One region of the Streptomyces sp. NPDC029164 genome, then DNA from elsewhere that is predicted to be linked to it. Evidence: riboswitches for the same ligand, from Rfam matches in the RefSeq annotation. Region 1 holds a riboswitch; the other holds the start of a gene.
What was found. Region 1 has a riboswitch for S-adenosylmethionine ahead of thrC (threonine synthase). Riboswitches for the same ligand answer to the same signal wherever they lie in the genome.
Positions count from the first base shown of each region.

Region 2: linked by a shared signal. The riboswitch ahead of ACZ4VT_RS11475 (aminotransferase class V-fold PLP-dependent enzyme) and the one ahead of thrC (threonine synthase) in region 1 are both predicted to bind S-adenosylmethionine.

Region 1 is NZ_JBVHWW010000020.1:102,279-110,592, reverse strand. It holds gene groL (chaperonin GroEL) at 1-893, opposite strand, end outside; gene ACZ4VT_RS20635 (cold-shock protein) at 1,296-1,502, opposite strand; gene ACZ4VT_RS20630 (MoaD/ThiS family protein) at 1,917-2,195, opposite strand; gene thrC (threonine synthase) at 2,233-3,507, opposite strand; SAM riboswitch class I at 3,525-3,681, opposite strand; gene ACZ4VT_RS20620 (glucosyl-3-phosphoglycerate synthase) at 3,867-4,817, shown strand; gene ACZ4VT_RS20615 (alpha,alpha-trehalose-phosphate synthase (UDP-forming)) at 4,867-6,330, shown strand; gene otsB (trehalose-phosphatase) at 6,470-7,318, opposite strand; gene ACZ4VT_RS20605 (DUF3263 domain-containing protein) at 7,510-7,746, opposite strand; gene ACZ4VT_RS20600 (ABC transporter substrate-binding protein) at 7,794-8,314, opposite strand, start outside.
Region 2 is NZ_JBVHWW010000009.1:143,683-151,996, forward strand. It holds gene ACZ4VT_RS11455 (NYN domain-containing protein) at 148-1,512, opposite strand; gene ACZ4VT_RS11460 (hypothetical protein) at 1,553-1,792, opposite strand; gene ACZ4VT_RS11465 (rhomboid family intramembrane serine protease) at 1,939-2,661, shown strand; gene ACZ4VT_RS11470 (Lrp/AsnC family transcriptional regulator) at 2,658-2,939, shown strand; gene ACZ4VT_RS11475 (aminotransferase class V-fold PLP-dependent enzyme) at 3,502-4,938, opposite strand; SAM riboswitch class IV at 5,197-5,313, opposite strand; gene trpD (anthranilate phosphoribosyltransferase) at 5,403-6,467, opposite strand; gene qcrB (cytochrome bc1 complex cytochrome b subunit) at 6,632-8,257, opposite strand; gene qcrA (cytochrome bc1 complex Rieske iron-sulfur subunit) at 8,254-8,314, opposite strand, start outside.

The DNA of each region.
Region 1 (8,314 bases):
ACCGTGCCGCCCGTGAGGATGGCGATGTCACCGAGCATGGCCTTGCGGCGGTCGCCGAAGCCCGGGGCCTTGACGGCGACCGACTTGAAGGTGCCGCGGATCTTGTTGACGACGAGGGTGGAGAGCGCCTCGCCCTCGACGTCCTCGGCGATGATCAGCAGCGGCTTGCCCGACTGCATGACCTTCTCCAGGAGCGGCAGCAGGTCCTTGACCGAGCCGATCTTGGAGTTGACGATCAGGATGTACGGGTCGTCGAGGGACGACTCCATGCGCTCCATGTCGGTGGCGAAGTACGCCGAGATGTAGCCCTTGTCGAAGCGCATGCCCTCGGTGAGCTCAAGCTCCAGACCGAAGGTCTGCGACTCCTCGACGGTGATGACGCCTTCCTTGCCGACCTTGTCCATGGCCTCGGCGATGAGCTCGCCGATCTGGGTGTCGGCGGCGGAGATGGAGGCCGTCGAAGCGATCTGCTCCTTGGTCTCGACATCCTTCGCCTGGGCGAGCAGGGCGGCGGAGACGGCCTCGACGGCCTTCTCGATACCACGCTTGAGGGCCATCGGGTTGGCGCCGGCGGCGACGTTGCGCAGGCCCTCGCGGACGAGCGCCTGGGCCAGCACGGTGGCGGTGGTCGTACCGTCGCCCGCGACGTCGTCCGTCTTCTTGGCGACTTCCTTGACCAGCTCGGCGCCGATCTTCTCGTACGGGTCCTCGAGCTCGATCTCCTTGGCGATGGAGACACCATCGTTGGTGATCGTGGGGGCGCCCCACTTCTTCTCAAGGACGACGTTGCGACCCTTGGGGCCAAGGGTGACCTTGACGGCGTCGGCGAGCTGGTTCATCCCACGCTCGAGGCCGCGACGGGCCTCCTCGTCGAACGCAATGATCTTGGCCATCTGAAGTGGTCCTCCCGGACAGCGGTGGATTGCTCCCAGGACCGCGCCCGCGCCCGCGACGGACGGCCTGCGTGCCCGGCGGTTCCTTCCCACCGGACCCTGCGGGCCTCACCGACCCGGTCCTCGTTCAGTAGCACTCTCACCGGGAGAGTGCTAATGCCAATGATTAGCACTCGACCCCCGAGAGTGCAAGCGGCTTCGAAGAAGCCCCGCTGAGGGGTGGCGGTCGGGCGACGGGCGGGCGCGAGCGGCTCGGGCCAACCCCCGCCCAGTACCGGACGTGGAGCGGGCGCACGTACGAGGGGCCCGCATCCCGTGTCCGGATGTGGGCCCCTCGTAAGGTCGTGCAGGTCGTGCAGGTCTTCGTTGAACACTGTGCGTCGGTGGTCGATCGCTCCAGGACTAGCCGAGCGCGAGCTTGACCATGTCCGCCTGCGGACCCTTCTGGCCCTGCGAGATCTCGAACTCGACCCGCTGACCCTCTTCAAGGGTGCGGTACCCGTCCATCTGGATGGCGCTGTAGTGGACGAACACATCCGCACCACCGTCGACCGCGATGAAGCCGTAGCCCTTCTCCGCGTTGAACCACTTGACGGTGCCCTGAGCCATGCCTAACTCCCCTATTACTGGCCCTTGCGCGGGAACGCACTTCGCGTTCCCGGGTCAGAACTTGCGTCGGAACGCGTCGACCGAGGCTGAATGTATCTGCGCGAGTGCTGTCTGCAACAGGTCAATCCGACGAGAATTCTGGACACGGGGAAACATTGAAATAGAGTGAAAATTTGCCATACTCCAGGGCAACTCGGGCCTGACATATCTCGCCAAAGCCCCATACCGCGCTTGCACATTGACCCGATGTCGACCCTCACGCGACCCGTTCATATGCAGCGGGCAAGTCCGGCGGAGGGGACTTCCCCAACTCTACCCCGCCCAATCAAGCAGAATTGCCCCCTCCGCTTTTAGCGGAGGGGGCAATTTCGGTTTGCGCGTGTCACCTGTCAGGCGACAAAGGGGCCGAGAGGATCAGCATCCGCCCGCGACGGCCGGAATGATCGAGACGCCGGCGCCGTCCGGCGTCTTCGCCTCCAGCCCGCCCTCGAAGCGCACGTCGTCGTCGTTGACGTAGACGTTCACGAAACGGCGCAGCTTGCCCTGGTCGTCCAGGACGCGCGCGGCGATGCCCGGGTGGCTCGCCTCCAGGGACTGGATGACCTCGGCGAGGGTCGCGCCCTCTGCGGGCACCTCGGCCTGACCGCCGGTGTAGGTGCGCAGGATGGTGGGGATGCGGACGTTGACGCTCATGGCGCTACTGCCTTTCCGGTAGAGCAGGAGGAGATGGTCAGGCCAGGCCGGCGGCGCGGAACGCGTCCAGGCTCGGGCGGATGGTGGCGGTCTGCCCGCTCTCCGCGGCCACCGCTTCCAGGGTCTTCAGGCCGTCGCCGGTGTTGAGGACGACGGTGGTCAGCGTCGGGTCGAGCTGCCCGTTCTCGATGAGCTTCTTCGTCACGCCGACGGTCACGCCGCCCGCGGTCTCGGCGAAGATGCCCTCGGTCTGCGCGAGGATCTTGATGGCCTCGACGACCTGCTCGTCGTTCACGTCCTCGACGTAACCGCCGGTGCGCCGCGCGATGTCCAGGACGTACGGGCCGTCCGCCGGGTTGCCGATCGCGAGGGACTTGGCGATGGTGTTCGGCTTCTGCGGGCGGACCACGTCGTGACCGGCCTTGAAGGCGGTCGACACCGGGGAGCAGCCCTCGGCCTGGGCGCCGAAGATCTTGTACGGCTTGTCCTCGACGAGGCCGAGCTTGATCAGCTCCTGCAACCCCTTGTCGATCTTCGTCAGCTGCGAGCCGGACGCGATCGGGATCACGAGCTGGTCGGGCAGCTGCCAGCCGAGCTGCTCGCAGATCTCGTAGGCGAGGGTCTTGGAGCCCTCTCCGTAGTACGGGCGCAGGTTGACGTTGACGAAGCCCCAGCCCTCGCCCAGCGGGTCGCCGATGAGCTCGGAGCAGAAGCGGTTGACGTCGTCGTAGTTGCCCTCGATGCCGACCAGGTCGCCGCCGTACACACCGGCCATGACGACCTTGCCCTGCTCCAGGTCGTGCGGGATGAACACGCAGGAGCGGAAGCCGGCGCGGGCGGCCGCGGCGCCGACGGCGCCGGCCAGGTTGCCGGTGGAGGAGCAGGAGAGGGTGGTGAAGCCGAAGGCGCGGGCGGCCTCGACGGCGATGGCCACGACGCGGTCCTTGAAGGAGTGCGTCGGGTTGCCGGAGTCGTCCTTGACGTAGAGCTTGCCGGTGACGCCGAGCTCCTTGGCCAGGTTGGCGGCGTCCACGAGCTTCGTGAATCCCGGGTTCAGGCTCGGCTTGGAGGCCACGTCCGCGGGGACGGGCAGCAGCGGCGCGTAACGCCAGATGTTGGTGGGGCCGGCCTCGATCGCGGCGCGCAGGGCCTCGGGGTCGCCGGTCGGGAGGTCGTAGGCGACTTCCAGAGGTCCGAAGCACTCGGCGCACGCGAAGATGGGGCCGAGCTCGAAGCGGGTGCCGCACTCGCGACAGGAAAGACCGTTGGCAGGTCCGAGATCGACAGAGGTGGCGACAGTCTGTGCAGCCATGATGGCGAGGCCCTTTCTCCTCATCTTCCCCATGGCGCACTTCGCCATGAGACGGAATTGGCACCTTCCCTAGCCGGGGACCTCGCTGACGTCGCTGACGTGCGATCGCGAGAACCGACTGGAGGGTTGCCGGGGCTTCAACGGGCCGTGTCCCTCTGCCCCTCTGGATGAGCGGTATGGCACCGGCACACGCGCTCTGTGGCGCGCCGGTGCGTTTGTACGCGGGGACCCCCGGCATGCGGTGGCCCTTCGCGTTGTTCAAGACTGTAACCGAAGGGCCGGGCGGTTGAGACAGCCGTCCGAACCGCGAGATGGATCACATAACGGCCGATAACGCCGACAACCAGGGAGTGCTGAGGGTGCTGGAAGAGGTGGAGCGCTGGCTGGCGGACCGCTCCTGGTCAGCCGCCGACCGACCGCTCGACCAGCTGCTCGACCGGAAGCGGGCGGCCGGGACCACGGTCAGCGTGGTGCTGCCCGCGCTGGACGAGGAGGCGACGGTCGGCGCGATCGTCGAGGTCATCCGGCGCGAGCTGATCGAGGGGCTGCCGTTCCCTCTGGTGGACGAGCTGATCGTCATCGACTCGGGCTCGACCGATCGTACGGCGGAGGTCGCGGCGAAGGCCGGCGCCCGGGTGGTGCACCGCGACGAGATCCTGCCGAGGCTCCCGGCACTGCCCGGCAAGGGCGAGGTGCTGTGGCGCTCGCTGCTGGCCACCAGCGGGGACATCGTCTGCTTCGTCGACGCCGACCTGCGGGACTTCTCCTCCGCCTTCGTCTCGGGGATCGTCGGACCGCTGCTGACCGAACCGGACGTGCAGTTCGTCAAGGCCATGTACGACCGCCCGCTCGGTGACGCCCCCGGGCAGGGCGGCCGGGTCACGGAACTGGTGGCCCGCCCCCTCCTCAACCTGCACTGGCCGCAGCTGGCCGGCTTCGTCCAGCCGCTGGGCGGCGAGTACGCCGTACGCCGCTCCCTGCTGGAACGGCTGCCGTTCCCCGTCGGGTACGGCGTCGAGCTGGGCCTGCTGGTCGACGCGCTGCACACGGTCGGGCTGGACGCGCTCGCCCAGGTGGACGTGGGCGTCCGCGTCCACCGCCACCAGGACGGGCAGGCGCTGGGCCGGATGGCCGCCGCGATCTACCGCACCGCCCTGCTGCGCCTGTCGCGCGGGCACCTGCTCCGGCCGGAGCTGACGCAGTTCGAGCGGGGGCCGGAAGGGTTCGTGCCGCGGACGTACGCGGTGGACACCGAGGAGCGGCCGCCGATGCTCGGCATCAAGGAGTACGCGCTGCGCCGCGTGGCGTGACGTCGGCCTGGAAAGTTTGAGCGAGCGCGGGCCGGGCTAGGTTCGCCGCATGGCTTCTCAGGTACTCGTAGCCGCCAACCGCGGCCCCCTCTCGTACGCGATCGACGCCGAAGGCGGCCTCAGCGCCCGGCGCGGCGGGGGCGGACTCGTCTCCGGGCTCTCCGCCGCCCTCGCGGAGCAGCCGGGAGCGCTGTGGATCTGCGCGGCCCTCTCGGAGGCGGACCGGGAGGCGGTCCGCCGGGGGGTGGCCGAGCCGGGCGTCCGGATGCTGGACATCGATCCCACGGTGTACGACGCGGCCTACAACGGCATCGCCAACTCTGTGCTGTGGTTCACGCACCACCACCTGTACGACGTCCCGCGCGAGCCGGTCTTCGACGCGGAGTTCCGGCGGCGGTGGGATGCGTACGTCGCGTACAACGAGGCCTTCGCGCGCGCCCTCGCCCAGGAGGCGGCGGAAGGGGCCCGCGTCCTGGTGCAGGACTACCACCTGGCGCTGGTCCCCGGGCAGTTGCGGCAGCTGCGGCCGGACCTGCGGATCGGGCACTTCACGCACACCCCGTGGGCCTCACGGGAGTTCATGGACATGATCCCGGACGACATCCGGAGCCAGCTGGTGTGGGGGATGCTCGGCGCGGACCGGCTGGGCTTCCACACGGCGAGGTGGGCGGGCAACTTCGCCAGTGGCGCGAGCAGGGACGACCTGGACGGCATCGCGGAAGCGTACTTCCCGGCCGGGACCCCGGAGCGCGGGGTGTGGCACCGCCGGGCGGCCCCGGACGGGCGCGGCTACGCGAAGCGGCAGTTCACCGAGGTGACCGCGTACCCCCTCGGGGTGGACGCGGACGAACTGCGGGCGCTGGCGCACCGGCCGGAGGTGGACGAGAAGCTGGCGCAGCTGCGGGCGGAGGTCGGCGACCGCAAGACGATCGCCCGGGTGGACCGGACCGAGCTGTCGAAGAACATCCTGCGGGGGCTGCTGGCGTACCGGGAGCTGCTGACGGTCCACCCCGAGTGGCGGGGCCGGGTCGTCCACCTGGCCTCGGCGTACCCGTCACGGCAGGACCTGGCGGTGTACCGGGCGTACACGGAGTCGGTGCGGGAGCTGGCGGCGGAGATCAACGAGGAGTTCGGAACGGCGGACTGGCAGCCGGTGCTGGTGTCGGTGCAGGACGACTTCGCGCGGTCGCTGGCGGTGTACCGGATGGCGGACGTGGCACTGGTGAACCCGGTGCGGGACGGGATGAACCTCGTGGCGAAGGAGATCCCCGTGGTGTCGGAGGCGGGGTGCGCGCTGGTGCTGTCCACCGGGGCGGGGGCGTACGAGGAGCTCCGGGCGGACGCGCTGACGGTGAACCCGTACGACGTCTCGGCGACGGCGGAGGCGTTGCACGCGGCGCTGGCCATGCCGGACGCCGAGCGTGCGGAGCGCACGCAGCGCTTGGCCGCCGCCGCCACGGCCCTCCCCCCGGCCGCCTGGTTCACGGCCCAACTGTCAGACCTGCTGCCGTGACGTTCAGCCCCGCCGGCGTTTGAGGCGCGGGGGTCCGGCGGCTGGCCCCCGGCGGTTCGGCGCCCGCGCCGCTGCTGTGGCTCCGCCCCAGACCCTCCCCCGGACTCCGTCCGGGGTGCGGGGCGGAGCCCCGGTCTTTTCAGGCTCGCGCGGCCTCGGCCAGGGTGGTCAGGAAGGCTACGACCTCGCCCGGTCCGGCCAGGACCACGTCGGCCCGTGCGGCGAGCTCGGGGACCTCGGCCGAGCCGCTGCACACCAGCAGGCCCGGGAGGCCGTCGGCGCGGCGTTTTTCGACGGCCGAGTACGCCGCCAGGTCACCCAGGTCGTCGCCCGCGTACAGGACCGCCTCCGCGTCCCGCTCCGCGAGGAACTCCGTCAGGGCGACGCCCTTGTCCATGCCCGGGGGGCGGAGCTCCAGGACCGCGCGGCCCGGCTCCACCATCAGCCCGTGCCGCGCGGCCAGCTCGGCCAGGGGTTCGCGCAGGGCCGCGAAGGCCGCCGCCGGATCCGCGGCCCGCCGGGTGTGCACGGCCAGCGCCCGGCCCTTCTCCTCGATCCAGGTGCCCTGCCAGGCCCCGATCGAGTCCAGGAACCCCGGGAGCTCGGCCCGTACCGCCGCCACCCCGGGGTGCTCGGCCGGGGCGTGCACGATCCCGGTGACCGCGTCCCAGCGCTCCGCGCCGTAGTGGCCGAGGACGACGAGGTGTTCCAGTCCGGGGACCCCCGCGAAGCCCCCGTAGCGGACGGCGACGCCCGCCGGCCGGCCGGTGATCACGGCCACCGAGGCGACCTCGGGGGCGAGCGCGGAGAGGGCCGGGACGGCTCCGGGGTGGGCTCTGGCCTGGTCCGGGTCCGGGACGATGTCGGCGAGGGTGCCGTCGAAGTCGAGGGCGACCACGGACCGGCGGGGTGCGCGCAGCAGGGCTTCGAGTCCCTCGCGTCCCGCTGCGGTGACGGGCATCGGCAGGTCGTGCGGATGGCTCCCCATACGCACGACCCTAACGGCCCAGCGCGGCGACGGCTACGGCACGGGCGCGGCCCATCGCCCGGCCTGTCGCGGGGGCCATCGCCGGGCCTGGCGCGGGGCCATCGCCCGGGCTGTCGCGGGGGCCTTCTCCAGGCCTGCGCGGGGCCATCGCCCGGCCTGTCGCGCGGCCCATCGCCCGGCCTGGCGGCGGCCTAGCGCCGGGCCCGCTGGGCCTCGCGGATCCGGCGGAGCCGGTTGACCGTGCCCGGCGCGTGGGCCAGGGCCCGCGGGTCGTCCATCAGCGCGTTGAGCAGCTGGTAGTAGCGGACGGGGGTAATCCCCAGCCCTTCCCGTATGGCCCGTTCCTTGGCTCCGGGCCCGGGCCAGGTGCGTCCCTCGTACGCGAGCACCGCGGCCTCCGTGGCCGTCAGCTGCCCCTCGTCCGTCATACCGCCAGATTAACGCCGCCGTCTGACACCCGGCCCGTCGCCACCGCTCAGCGCGGGTCCGACGCCCGCGCCGCCGTGGCGATCTCCTCCAGCACCTTCGCCGGCTGCCCGCCGGGCTGGACGGTCTTGCCGATGTTCTGCTTGATGTCCTCGCTGACGCCCGCCCAGGACTTCTTGCCGACCGGGTACAACCGCGAGCCGGGCAGCGCCGTCAGGAAGGGCCTCAGCTGCGGCGCCGAGCCACCCGTGGCGCCCTGCTTGGCCTGGTAGCCGCTGGTGGTGGCCGGGAGCAGGTCGTACATGTCCGTGAAGGTCGTCACGTTCTTCGGCTCGTACAGGTAGTCCAGGAACTTCCCGGACTGCGCGCGGTGGCCGTTCTTGAAGGCCATGACCCAGTCCGCGACGCCCATGGCCGGCTCCGGGGACCCGGTGGCCGTCGGCAGCGGGACCATGCCGAACTTCACGCCCTTGGCCTCGGCCTGCTTCATCAGCGACGGGTGTCCGTTGAGCATGCCGACCTCGCCCTTGGTGAAGGCGTCGAAGGCGGCCTGCCGGTCCAGCTTCCCCG
Region 2 (8,314 bases), on a different contig from region 1:
TAGTGACCTTGCTGTGATCAGTTCAAATCCCGCCGGGAAAAAATGTGCTCTCCGACCAGGTTCTTTACCTACAGCGCACGCTCTGTGCCGGGCACTTGACGGTACGTTCACTGCGACGCCGGTCAATTCCGGCATTCAGGAGGGGAGTTACGAAACTCGCGAAAGCCGCTTCAGGAGCAAAGCGGACGTCACCGGCCGCGCACCCGCCTTGGCCACCCCGTCGGCGACCTCCCGGTCGGTGGAGACCACGACCACCGGCCGGCCGGGCGGTTCGGCGCGCACCAGCTGACGGATCAGCTCGTCCGCCGTCACCCCCGCCTTGGAGAACAGCACCCGCACCCCGCGCGGCGGCGCGAGCAGCACCGGGGCCGCCAGTTCGGCACCGTCGAAGACACAGGTCATCTCCGCGCCCGTCTGCGCGGCCAGCATCGACAGCCCGCCCAGCAGCCGCAGCCGCTGCTTCTCCAGCGGCATCGTCGGATAGCCCGTCTTGGTCACGTTGTAGCCGTCGACCACCAGATGGGCCTGGGGCAGTGCCAACAGCTGGTCCAGCAACGCCGGATCGGTCTCCGACAGGGCGCGCGCCGCGATGTCCTTCGGCGTCATCCGGCCCGGCTCCACCGCGTCCACGGTGTCCGCGGGGCGGGTGTTCACGGGCGGCAGCGCCAGCTCGCGGCGCAGCCCCTGGGCCGCGTCCAGCACGGTGTCCAGCAGCAGCCGCAGCCGCATGTCCTCGATGCTGCGCCCCTCGCGGGTGGCCCGGCGCGAGGTCTCCAGCGCCGCCTCCACCTCCGCGAGACGGGACTTGAGCCGGCGGCTCTCGCTCTCGGCGGCGGCCACCCGGGTGGCCGCGTCGCCGCGGATCCCGTCGACCTCGGCAGTCAGCTTGCGCAGGGCCGCCTCACCGCGCTTGACGTCGCTGAGGGCGCTGCGCAGCTTGCGCTGAAGCGATTCCGCTTCCTTGCGGGCCGCGTCCAGCTCCCCGCGCACGTGCTCACCGCCCGTGCGCTGCGCCTCCCGGGCGTGGGCCAGCTCCTCGCGCAGCCGCTCCAGCTCACGCCGGGTCTCCTCGCCGACCCGCTCGGCGTCGGCGCGCTGCGCCTCCTCGCCCGCGGCGGCCACCAGCTTGACCCAGCCGGCCGGCCTCAGGACGAACGCGGCGGCCGCCACGTCCAGCGGATCCGCGGCGGCGGGCGGCGCACCCGACTCCAGGGCCGCGGCCAGCTCCGCCTGCGCCTCGCGCAGCTTCTCGGCGACCCGGCCGCGGAACACGGCATCGGTCTCGACCGCCGTGGCCATGGCGTTGCCGGCGAACTTGGCGCGCCGGGTCGGGGTGAAACGGGCGTACTGGCGCAGCTGCGCCGGCAGGTCCGCGACCGTCAGCGCGCCGAAGGCGTCCGAGACGAGCGCGACGACCCGCCGCCGCACGCCTTCCGGCAGCGGGCGGTCGAGTGCCTCGGCGGCGTCGCCGGCCGCGTCGGCCGGCTCAGCGCCGCTTGCTGGCTCCACAATCCGTCACCCCTACCGTGATCTACCTGTGGGCACGCCTCCGTCAGGAGTCCGCGCCCGGCCTGTCCACGAGCTCGATCTGGTCCACCGCGTTGCACCAGCGGCAGCGGACCGACTCGATGGTCTCATTGACCACCTCGCGTTCCTCGACCTTGGGTTCCCCGGCGAGGTCCAGGTGGACGTACTCGACGACCTTCGACGAACGGGTGACGTCGAAGCGCGTGAGGTTGCCGCACAGGGTGCAGCGCCACCGGGTGGTGTCGGTCGGCAGGGGAACCGTCATCAGGACGCTCTCTCCTTCGTAGCTGATTCAATTAAAGCCGTCCGCGCCGCCGTGTGCGCGTGTCTTCACCGGCCGGCGGACCGCAGCTCGTAACCCTACGGCCTGCCACCGCCTCAGGTGGGTCCCGTTGCGTCATGCTCTGTCACATGATCGTAAGGTGGCGGGCCGTACGCGAGGCTGCCCGGGGACCGGTGGTCACCCATGCGCTGATCGCGGGCTGCGGTGTGGTGTTCGTACTCGGCCCTGCCTCGGGGCTCAACCCGGTCTACGGGACGGGCGACGAGCTGCTGACCGCCGGGACCGCGTACTTCCGGCGCTGGGGCGTGGTCCCGGACGAGCTCTTCACGGGCACCCCGCGCGCCTGGCTCACCCCGCTGACGGCGCTGTTCGTCCACGGCGGCTGGCTGCACCTGCTCGGGAACATGCTCTTCCTCCACGTCTTCGGGGCGATGGCGGAGGAGCGGATGGGCCGCCCGGCGTTCCTCGTCTTCTACATCTGTACGGGGTACGTGGCACTGGCGGCGTACGCGGCGGCCAACGAGGGGTCCGCGCAGACCCTGGTGGGAGCGTCCGGAGCCATCTCGGCGGTGCTGGGCGCCTTCCTCTACCTGCTCCCGCGGGCGAGGGTGACGAGCCTGTTCCCCTTCCTGTTCTTCCTGCCGCTGCGGTTCCCGGCGTGGATCGTGCTGCTGTTCTGGTTCGCCCTCCAATGGGTGGCGGCGCAGCGGGCGGACAGCGGCCCCGGGGTCGCCTACCTGGCCCACCTGGTGGGCTTCTCGGTCGGCTTCCTCTACGCATGGGTCCGGTATCGGGGTGCGACTAGAGTGAGGCGACCAGCGACGGCCACCGAGGGAGACAGCCAGCCGTGATCACCGCGATCGTGCTCATCAAGACCAGCGTGGACCGGATCCCCGAGATCGCCGAGTCGATCGCCGCGCTGGACAGCGTCAGCGAGGTCTACTCCGTCACGGGGACGTACGACCTGATCGCGCTGGTCCGCGTGGCCCGCCACGAGAACCTGGCGGACATCATCCCGGGCCGCATCAGCAAGATCCCGGGCGTCGAGGCGACGGACACGCACGTGGCGTTCCGCACGTACTCGCAGCACGACCTGGAGGCGGCGTTCGCGATCGGCCTCGACGCGTAGCGCTGTGCCGTGCGGGTATCGGGTCGCCCCGTAGCCCCGGCCGCGGCTTCGCGACGCCTCAAACGCCGGCGGGGCCCTGCGCCCTCCGGCACGGTCCGCAGTAGGGCATGGGCTCCGCTCGGGGCGGCCCTTCGAGTGCGCCGGGCCGACCGCGGGGTCCCTCCGGGACGTCTCCTCGTCGTCGCGCCTGCGGGCCCGTCACGGCCGTGAGGGCGGTTGCGCGCTCCTCCTGCGGGGACGCCCCTGCGTGCCCCCGCTCCCCCGCGCCGGCCGTGGGGTGGGGACACGGCGGAGTGTCCCCGCAGGAGGAGCGCGCAACCGCCCTCCCCCGGTCGCAGCGGTGCCCGCAGGCGCGACGACGAGGAGACATTCCGGCGGGGCACCGGCCCACACCCGTCAGAGGTTCGGCAGGGGCTCGCCCGGCTGGGCGAGACGGTGCTCTCCCCGAGCCAGAAGACGTAGCCGCGGAGGTAGTCCGCGAGGCCCTCGTCGATGTGGGAGACGTACCCGGGCGCCGGCCGCCGCCTCCCGCTCGTCGGCGGCCTCCGAGACCCGTACGGTGTCACACGGCGGGAACGCAGCGGCCTTCCTCCGTGCGGTACTGCCACTTCGCGCCGTCCGCGACGAGCTCCTGCACCGCACGGACGAAGCGCTCGACGTGCTCGTCGGGGGTGCCCGCGCCGAAGCTGACGCGGATCGCGTTCAGCGAGCGCTCCCCCGGGGCCGCCTCCGGGGCTCCGCATTCGCCCTGGGCCTGCGGCTCGCTGCCGAGCAGGGTGCGGACCAGCGGGTGGGCGCAGAACAGGCCGTCGCGGACGCCGATCCCGTACTCCGCGGACAGCGCGGCGGCGAAGTGGGAGCTGTTCCAGCCGTCCACCACGAAGGAGATGACGCCGACGCGCGGGGCGTCGTCGCCGAAGAGCGACAGGACGCGGACCGCCGGGACCTCGGACAGGCCTTCGCGGACCTTGGCGATGAGGTGGCGCTCGCGGGCGACGAGACTGTCGAAGCCCGCCTCGGTCAGGGCCTTGCAGGCGGAGGCGATGGAGTAGACGCCGATGACGTTCGGGGAGCCGGCCTCGTGGCGGGCGGCCGTGGTGTGCCACTCGACGTCCACGCCGCCGTCCTCGCGCCGGGCCACCTTGCGGGAGGCGCCGCCGCCCGCGAGGTACGGCTCCGCCTGCTGGAGCCAGTCCGCGCGGCCGGCGAGCACGCCCGAGCCGAAGGGCGCGTAGAGCTTGTGTCCGGAGAAGGCGACCCAGTCCACGTCCAGGTCCTGGACCGAGACGGGGTGGTGCGGGGCCAGCTGGGCGGCGTCCAGGACGATCCGCGCGCCGTGGGCGTGCGCGGCGGCGGCGAGTTCCTTCACCGGCCACAGTTCACCGGTGACGTTGGACGCGCCGGTGACGCAGACCAGGGCCGGGCCCTTGGGGTCTCCCCAGCTCGAAGAGCCAGGGGATGGCTCGCGGTCGGCGAGGGCCCGCTCCAGGGTGGCGACGGCCTCACCCGGGGTGCGGGGGGCGTTGAGGTAGGTGACCTGCGCGTTCGTCCAGGGCAGGAGCGAGGCGTGGTGCTCGGTCTCGAAGACGAACACCTGGCAGTCGGCGGGGAGCACGGCGGCGAGCAGGTTCAGCGAGTCGGTGGTGGACCGGGTGAAGACCACCTGGTCGCAGGGGCGGCAGTCGAGGAACTCGGCGACCGTGACCCGGCTCTGCTCGAAGAGGTCGGTGGAGAGCTGCGAGAGGTACCCGGCGCCGCGGTGCACGCTGCCGTAGTACGGGGCGTACGCGGCCACGTCGTCCCAGACCCGCTGGAGCGCGGGGGCGCTGGCGGCGTAGTCCAGGGCGGCGTAGGTGACCTCGCCGCCGATGACGAGCGGGACGGTGACGTCCCGGCCGAGCACCGGCAGCGGCGCGGCACAGGCGGGGCCCTCGGCGGCGTCGGCGGTGGCGACGGAGGTGGCGGCGGCGGTGGCGGCGGCGTTCAGGAATGCGGACATGGCGGTATCTCCCGGCAGGCAGGGCTGAATGGCTTCGGAGTGCCCGTACGCGGGTACGGCCGTGCGGCCGTCCTGGGGGTCCCCCCGGACGTAGTCTGGGGGAGGTACGGGAGAGCCCTCGGGCCGGACCGAACGGTCGGCGGGGGTACACGGAAGTGACCCTGATCCGAGGGGTGAAGTAGGGGCGGAGTCGCCCTATCGCATTCGCTTGCTCACGGAAAACGCTCCTCGAGAAGACCAGGACCCCTGGTGTCGAGGGATCCGCGCTTGCCGTAGGCCTTGCTGCCTACGACCTGGTCATCACCCGGGGCACCCCGCCACGGAAGGAGGGTTGCCGGACAGCAAGCCGGGGCCTAAACGCTGTCACTCGTGACCTGGTCAGCATCCTGCCACAAGATCCCCCGCGCGCAAGACCCCGGTCCGCATGGTGGACCGGGGCCTTGGCTCGATTCGCCCGATCGTGGTCAGGCGTTGCTCGCCGCGACCCAGCGCTCCAGCGCCGCGCGCGCCGCGCCCGAGTCGATGGACTCCGCCGCGCGCACCAGACCGGCGGCGAGCTGCTCCTCCAGCGTGCCCGTGCCCGGGTCCAGGGCGACCAGGGCCGCCGCCGAGTTCAGCAGTACGGCTTCGCGGACCGGGCCGGTCTCGCCGGCCAGCAGGCGGCGGGCCACGTCCGCGTTGTACGAGGGGTCGCCGCCGGCCAGCGCCGAGACCTCGACCAGGTCGATGCCGATGTCGCGCGGGTCGAAGGACCGCTCCGAGACCTTGCCGTCGCGGACCCACCAGATGCGCGAGGTGGCCGTCGTGGTCAGTTCGTCCAGGCCGTCGTCACCGCGGAAGACCAGCGCGGACGAGCCCCGCTCGGCGAGTACGCCCGCGATGATCGGGGCCATCCGGGGGTCGGCCACGCCGGTCGCCTGGGCGCGCACCCGGGCCGGGTTGGTCAGCGGGCCCAGCGCGTTGAAGAAGGTCCGGATGCCCAGCTCCTTGCGGGCCGCCGCCACGTGCCGCAGCGCCGGGTGGAACTTGACCGCGAAGCAGAAGGTGATGCCGGCCTCCTCGGCGACCTCCACGACCCGCTCCCGGCTCAGGTTGAGGTTCACCCCGAGCTTCTCCAGGACGTCCGAGGAGCCGCTCGCGGAGGAGGCGGCCCGGTTCCCGTGCTTGACGACCTTGGCACCGGTTCCGGCCACGACGACCGCCGACATCGTCGAGATGTTCACCGTCTTGGCCCCGTCGCCGCCCGTGCCGACGATGTCCACCGTCCGGCCCGGCACCTCGATCAGGTTGGCGTGCTCGTACATCGCCCGTACGAGGCCGTTGATCTCCGCGACCGTCTCCCCCTTCGCCCGCAGCGCGACGGTGAAGCCGGCGATCTGGGCGTCGGTGGCCTCCCCGCGCATGATCCGGTCCATGGCCCAGGCGGTGTCGTCGGCACGCAGGTCCTGGCCGGTCAGCAGAGCGTCGAGGACGCCCGGCCAGCCACGGGCCGCCACGCTGTCGCCGCCTGCCGGGGTCACAACGTTCATGGTCCGCTCCTGCTGCTTGTCAAGGTTTCCACGTCGAATGGGAGGGCTCCAGCCTATCCAGCCCGGAACACGGCAAAGAGCCCCGTCCGGACACTGGACGGGGCTCTCGCCGTGGCGACACCAGAACTGACCGAAATCAGTCCCTCATACGGTCGTGCAGGGGATCAGTGGTGGCCGTGGCCGGCCTGGATCTCCTTGTACTCCTCCACCGTGGGCTTCGGAATCTGGTTGTTCTCCGCGTAGAAGCCCTTGCTGAGCTTCGCGCGGAGCTTCTCCGTGGCCTTCACCTTGCGCTCGACACCGTTCTCGTCGACCGTCGGGCCGATCTCGATCGGCTTGTACTGCTCGTGCGCGGTGAGCTTGTGCAGCTGGCCCGCCGGGAGCGGCTCGTGGACCTCGACGAACTCACCGTGCGGCAGACGCTTGATGATGCCGGTCTCGCGACCGTGCAGCACCTTGTCGTGGTCCCGGCGCTGGAGGCCGAGGCAGATCCGCTTGGTGACGATGAAGGCGAGGACCGGGACGACGAAGAAGCCGATCCGGACGAACCAGGTGATCGAGTTGATCGACAGGTGGAAGTACTGGGCGAACATGTCGTTGCCGCCGCCGATGAGGAGCACGATGTACTCCGCGATCCAGGCGACACCGAAGGCCGTACGGGTCGGGACGTTGCGCGGGCGGTCCAGGATGTGGTGCTCGCGCTTGTCCCCGGTGACCCAGGACTCGATGAACGGCCACACGGCGATCGCACCCAGCACCAGCGGGAAGAGCACCAGCGGGATGAACACGCCCAGGACGAGCGTGTGGCCCCACAGGTTGATCTCCCAGCCGGGCATGGCACGGATCAGGCCTTCCGGCATACCCATGTACCAGTCGGGCTGCGCACCGGTGGACACGTGGTCCGGGCGGTACGGGCCGAGCGCCCAGATCGGGTTGATCGAGGCGATGGCCGCGACGGCCGAGATGACACCGAAGACCAGGAAGAAGAAGCCTCCGGCCTTGGCCATGTAGACCGGCAGCAGCGGCATGCCGACGACGTTGTTGTTCGTCTTGCCGGGACCCGCGAACTGGGTGTGCTTGTGGTAGAAGACCAGGATCAGGTGGGCCACGAGCAGGCCCATCATGATGCCGGGCAGCAGCAGGATGTGCACCGAGTAGAACCGCGCGACGAAGTCGCCGCCCGGGAACTCCCCGCCGAACAGGAACATCGACAGGTACGTGCCGACGACCGGGACGGACAGGATGGCGCCCTGCATGAAGCGGACACCGGTACCCGAGAGCAGGTCGTCCGGCAGCGAGTAACCGGTGAAGCCGGTGAACATGCCGAGGACCAGCAGCAGGAAGCCGAAGATCCAGTTGACCTCACGCGGCTTGCGGAACGCGCCGGTGAAGAAGACGCGCATCATGTGCACGACCATGGCCGCGACGAAGATCAGCGCCGCCCAGTGGTGGATCTGACGGATCAGCAGACCACCGCGGACGTCGAAGCTGATGTCCAGCGTCGAGGCGAAGGCCTCGGACATCATGACGCCCTGCATCGGCACGTACGAGCCGTGGTACACGACCTCGTTCATGCTCGGGTGGAAGAACAGCGTCAGGTACACACCCGTGAGGATGATGATGATGAAGCTGTAGAGGCAGATCTCACCCAGCATGAAGGACCAGTGGTCCGGGAAGATCTTGCGCATGTTGGCCTTGGCCAGGCCGTAGATGCCCAGGCGGCCGTCCGCCCAGTCGGCTACGCGCTCGCCGGCCGGCGCTTTGCGCTCGTTGTTGTCGCTGGTGCTCATCCGCGCTCCCAGAATGCAGGACCGACGGGCTCTTCGAAGTCGCCGAGCGCTTCGAGG